Linked DNA regions of Roseivirga sp. BDSF3-8. The protein of the gene in region 2 interacts with the protein of the main gene of each other region in a pairwise test. Links are inferred from orthologs where the notes say so. Each region holds a gene or a part of one and is shown on either strand. Other genes may lie near its edges.

Region 1 (2,999 bases), 680 kb from region 2 along the record:
ATATAAGCGACCACATCACGTACACCTTCCGTATTATTGCTTCGGTTGATTACGTATACCTCTACCCGCTGTATCAGTACATTGGATAAAGGCTGGGTCACCCCCTGCAGCCACTGCTCATAATTCTCACGGAAAAAGTGGCCCAGGAAAAAGTGCCTGTTCTCATCATATTCGGAAGCCCTTAGTTCAAAAGGCCTTGCCTGCACACCGTTTTCTATTTCTACCGCGTCGCTTTGACCCTGCTGGCGCGAGGCGATACCCGTGATAAAGAGCCTGCCGAATTGTAGCTGAGTTTTTACCCCAAATAGACTCTGTGAACCAGTGATAAGGCTATTGCTCACCGGCATACTCACGTTACCTATCTCTATTTTCTGTATGATCTCTTCCTCAAAACCAGTGTATTCAACTTTAAAGTCGTTTTCAAAGTCGAAGGTGTTGTTGTTATCAAAGTTGGCCAGAAGCTGAAGTTTCTCGCCTACTTTACCCACCACATTCATGTTGATGTTCTGGTCGAAGATAAACCCCCCGTTACGCTGCTGCCTGATAGGGATGGCCGGGTTATCTATTCGCTGCCACTGACCACCGAAGTCCAGTGTCACAAAGCCGTTAGGCTGCAGGTCTACGTAGCTTCCGCCAAATATCCGGTCGAATACCGGGCTGATGTAGATAGGCGGTATAAGCTGCCTGCCACTTACCGCACTTTCCCCGTCCAGCCCTATAGATTTTGTGCGCCAGTAGTTTTGGATCGCCTGCCGTTCCATGTAGGCATTGAATTCCTCAAAGGTCATCTCAGAAGGCGGGCGGTAGTTCAGGTCACCTATGCGCTCGTAAACATTGTAGCGCACTGCGGTATCAAATTCTACCTCTACATCCATTTGGGTAGGCGTGCCTAGTAGGAGGGGGGAGTTGCTCGGCCCTTCAGATAGCGGATCGCCAAACCGGTCCGTTTCCTGGTAGATGGGGCGCCTGCTCGGCTCATAAGGCCTGTCAAATCTGCTGCTGTCTTGCTGTGAAGCACGGGAAGTATCCTGCCTGGTACTGGTTTGGCGGGCAATAAAACTATCCACAGTCGTGCCGGGCTCAAACCGGTCCGACGCCAGATTCTCCACAGGATTTAGCCCACACATGGCCAATGCCACCCCGGCAACGAGAGATTTGGAAAACATTTTAGTAGGTAGCAGGTTCAAAGTTTAGGATCGGTTTACGCAGATTTCAGAGCTAATTTAATAAGTTCTTCGACGGTGGGCGTACCTGAAGCCTTTTTTAATATCCCGTCGATAGTTTTTTCTGCTGCGGGTTTAGCAAACCCTAGAGTGATTAAAGCGGTCAACGCTTCTTCCCTTACTAAATTGTTTGAAACACGTCCAATATTATCTCCCCCCGTGGCTTCGACCCCGTCCTTTCTAAGCTTGTCCTTCAGTTCCAGGATAATACGCTGAGCCGTTTTTGCACCGATACCCTTTACCCGCTGTATCGTTTTTACCTCTTCGTTCACAATAGCCTTGCGTACCTCATCCGGTGACATGGCGCTAAGTACTGTGAGGGCAGTATTTGGGCCTACGCCTGAGATGCCAAGCAGGTCCAGGAATAGCTTTTTTTCATCCGGAGCGGTAAAGCCGAAGAGCGTGTGAGCGTCTTCTTTGATATGGAGGTGGGTAAAAAGCTTGCAGCTTTCACCCGGAGGCAGGGAATTATAAGTATTAAGGCTGATTTTTACCTCGTACCCGAGTCCGCCCGTGTCTATTACGACATGGGCGAATTCTTTGTGTACGAGTTTTCCTTCTACATATGCGATCATTTGTATCTGGTATCTTGTGTTTGAGCATCTACCACGGCTATCGCCACCATGTTGACGATCTCTCTGATAGAGCTGCCTAACTGCAGGATATGGACAGGCTTGTTCATGCCCAGCAATACAGGGCCTATGCCTTCCGCACCACCCATTTCCATCAGTAGCTTGTAGGCAATATTACCGGAAGCCAGGTCAGGGAATATGAGCGTGTTAGCACCCTCCTTAGCCAGGGCGCTAAAGGGGTAGTTCTCCTGCTGGAGCTGCGGATTCAGGGCAATGTTTGCCTGAATGTCCCCTTCCACCACCAGATCAGGCCACTTTTCGTGTGCTTTTCTGACAGCTTCAGCCGTCTTTGCCGGCACCTCCCCCTTACTGCTTCCAAAGTTAGAATAAGAGAGTACTGCTACACGTGGCTCCAGGCCGAAGAACCGGACACCCTCTGCCGTGCTGCCTATGATGTCCACAAGCTGGTCCGCAGTAGGTGTTACATTCAGAGTCGTATCGCTAAAGAACCACGTGCCCCGGTTGTTAGATAGGATATACATACCAGCCACACGGTCCGCACCCGGGCGTACCCCAATTACCTGCAGGGCAGGGGTAATCGTCTTAGGGTAGTCTTTGGTCAGACCGCTGATAAGCGCATCCGCCTCGCCCATTTCCACCATCATAGCGCCAAAGTAGTTACGGTCTCGCATTAGTTTGGTAGCTTCATAAGGAGTCACCCCTTTGCGCTTTCTTTTTTCATAAAGCACCTGGCCGTATTCAGCGGTTTTCTCCTCTTCCTGTCTGGGGTCTATGATAGGGCAGTCCTTCAGGTTATCGAGTTGATTTTCCTCGATTATAGTGGTGATGCGCTCTTTATTACCCAGTAAAATTGGCTGGCCTATTTTTTCTTCAAGTACAATAAGGGCAGCCTTCAGTATCTTTTGATTATCTGCCTCCGCAAATACCACCCGGCGCGGATTCTTTTTGGCCCGGCTGATCACCCGCGACATAAGCTTCTGGTCTATACCGATACGGCGCTGAAGCTCCAGCTCATATCCTTCCCAGTCGCTGATCTCGATACGCGCCACGCCTGATTCAATGGCAGCTTTAGCCACAGCAGGAGAGATGCTCGTGATCAGGCGGGGGTCCAGAGGTTTCGGGATCAGGTAATCACGCCCGAAAGAGAGCGTATTGGCATCATAAGCCTTATTTACCAGTTCCG
Region 2 (2,783 bases):
CAGAATTAGCGGCATGCAGGCATACGAATAAGACTGGCTGCGCCTATAATACCTGGCACAAAAAGGTTTAAAAACCAAACACTTAGGCCGGAGGCTACAATTATGGCTGGGTCAGCCCCGAATAATGGAAAAAAAGCCAGGGCGGCCACCTCTCTGATACCCAGGTCTGCCACAATATTTATGGCCGGAGCCCAGGATTTAATTAAATAGACCCAGGTGATACCAGCTATCTGAAGGTGCAATGATAATTGAAGCCCGAGCAGGTTTAGTAGCAGAAGAAACTGCAGTGAAAAGCAAATGTAGCGTGCGGCACTAAAAGCAAGCGCTACCACCCAGTCTGATTTATCGAACTGATGAGCTGTCTTTAGAAACAGTCCGGCTTTACTCCGGCCGAATATTCTGATAAATCGGGGGAGGGAGCTCATGATCAGAGCTAAACTAAGTAGGGTTATGGCTACACCTGCGACAGCAATAGATACTACAGGAAAATGCGGGAAATAGTAATTTATGAATAATGCTAAGCCATATGCCCCTGCAAAGCATGTAATTGCCATCTGGGTTACATGACCGATCCATAGCCCCCCTACCAGCCGGAATCTATGCCTATGTTTAACTGCCGAAATTCGCCCAGCATAGTCCCCCAGAAAGTGAGGTAGTACGGCATTAAGGCTCAAGCCGGAAAGGACACCTCTGAAGGCCTCAAAAAATGACAATGGCGTAACGCGCCTGGCAAGATAATGCCACTTACCGGCCTCTGCCGACCAGTTAATCACCATAAGGATTACGCATATCGCCCATACATACCACGAGGATACCAGTGACATGCCCGCCCACACCTCATGAACTTTTCCTAAACTGGATCCGTAAGAGGAAAACTGCCACCAGATCAGACCAGCTACAGCCAGAGCCATAACCACACTGCCCACCACCTTATACCAGGTGGGGAAACTGCTTTTTTTGTCTGCTGCAAGTAGCTGAGTATATTGCATAGATGTTTACTCAAAAACCATCTGCCAGGGAGTCATCGGGCTCAAAAGAGAAAATCATACTTGGCCTGGATCCGGGCACTACGGTGATGGGCTATGGCATCATAATCGTTAAGGGTAACCGCATGTCTTTGTTACAGTTTGGTGTAATCCACCTTAGCAAATATAGTCAGCATGAGCTAAAACTAAAGAAGATCTTTGACAGGGTGGCAAGCCTACTTGATGAGCACTGCCCGGATGAGGTAGCTCTGGAGGCGCCATTCTATGGCAAAAACGTACAGTCAATGCTAAAACTTGGACGAGCCCAAGGGGTGGCTATGGCTGCAGCCCTTTCCCGTGAAATACCTATTACCGAATATGCGCCAAAAAAGGTAAAGCAATCGGTAACAGGCAATGGTAATGCCAGTAAAGAGCAGGTAGCTGAAATGCTTAAAAAGCTACTGGGCTTCACTGAACAGCCAAAGCTTCTGGATGCTACGGATGCTCTGGCGGTTGCGGTTTGTCATAACTTTCAGAATGGCCGCGGAAACAGCCCCTCTAAAAGCTGGAAAGCCTTCCTGAAAGATAATCCAGGAAGGCATTTTCAGTAATCACATCTCCCTAAGTTTAATCCTTAAGCACCTCTACCTCTACTCTGATATTTTTCTTGGCGGAGGAAGAGTTTTTATCAAATATCATCTGTTTGCCACCCCAGCCTTTTACCTGGATACGGCTTTCATCCACTCCATTGTCTACTAGAAAGCGCTTGATAGTTTCTGCTCTTTCCTTGCTTAGTTGCTTGGCACTGCCCCAGCCTTCTTCCACAGAGTTGTCCATGGTAAAGTAGTCGCGGCTACCTTCGCCCAATCTGATGATCTTTCCTGCACTATTACCATTCGTATGACCATGCAGCTTGATCTCATAGTCTTCGTTTTCCTTCATCATTTCCAGAAGGGCATTTACTTCATATTTGCTTTCCGGACGAAGGATGGCTGCATCATTCTGGAAGAAGACCTTATACATAATGACCTTATCATCTTTCTTAAGCCTTTCCAGAGGGAAGTTAACATAGATTACACCTCCATCAACCTGAACAAATTCTTCATTATCATCAGACACAGGTTCATCGAGATTCAGCGTATGGATCATCCTTCTGTACCCGAATGGCTGGGCCACCAGTTGAAGGCTTCTCGCCCCATTTTCAGGGTCTTTCACCACCTTTACTTCATGAGCGGGCAATGTCCCTATGGCTTTTGCCCGTACATTATCGATCAGTTCTACTTCGGTGGATATATCGACCTGGTCATTCAAACGGTTAACGTCTGTATATATTTTATAAATACCCTCTACGTCCTCTTCTACAACAAGGTGATTTTCTGAGTCAAGGTTCGCCGCTGACATATTACCAAGAGAAGCAGGCAGGTCTTTATTAGCCGCTGAATCATCTGTCATAGCAGTCTCTTCAGGCTCTTCTCTCTTCTCTTCCGGTTCATTTTTTTCAGAACGAGCCTCTTCAGTCCACTGGTCATCGGCAGGGTCGGGCTGGTTGTCACCCATGTAACCAATCATATGGGGGTTGAACACCCAGGTTTCTTCAAAGCCATTTTTTTCTCTTAGCTGTAGTACTTCCTGTCTGGCCTTTTCAAAGTCCTGCTCTTGGGACACGTATACATAGTAGTATTGCTTGGGAGGGAAGAAAAAGTAATCAGGTTTAAACCCTTGATTTTCTACAGCACTCATAAACCTGCCGGCATTATCAGAAAACTCAAATACTCCGATAACCACATAGTTTACTTCCTTGTAGTCTGTTTTTCCAGG

Evidence for each region. The genes of interacting proteins can lie anywhere in the genome.
Region 1: the proteins of ruvC (region 2) and ruvA interact in binary tests that used the Escherichia coli proteins (3 or more experiments, as listed by UniProt). The link is inferred for Roseivirga sp. BDSF3-8 from one-to-one orthologs.

What each region holds. Positions count from the first base shown.
Region 1 is NZ_JBGNFV010000001.1:2,770,651-2,773,649, forward strand. It holds ruvA (Holliday junction branch migration protein RuvA), read right to left. Parts: upstream 1,799-2,999; coding sequence 1,202-1,798; downstream 1-1,201. Other genes in the region: sprA (cell surface protein SprA), read right to left, coding at 1-1,166; AB9P05_RS11365 (NADP-dependent malic enzyme), read right to left, coding at 1,795-2,999. UniProt on the Escherichia coli protein: The RuvA-RuvB-RuvC complex processes Holliday junction (HJ) DNA during genetic recombination and DNA repair.
Region 2 is NZ_JBGNFV010000001.1:3,447,505-3,450,287, reverse strand. It holds ruvC (crossover junction endodeoxyribonuclease RuvC), read left to right. Parts: upstream 1-991; coding sequence 992-1,576; downstream 1,577-2,783. Other genes in the region: AB9P05_RS14585 (OmpA family protein), read right to left, coding at 1,593-2,783; AB9P05_RS14595 (lysylphosphatidylglycerol synthase domain-containing protein), read right to left, coding at 6-989; AB9P05_RS14600 (glycosyltransferase), read right to left, coding at 1-15.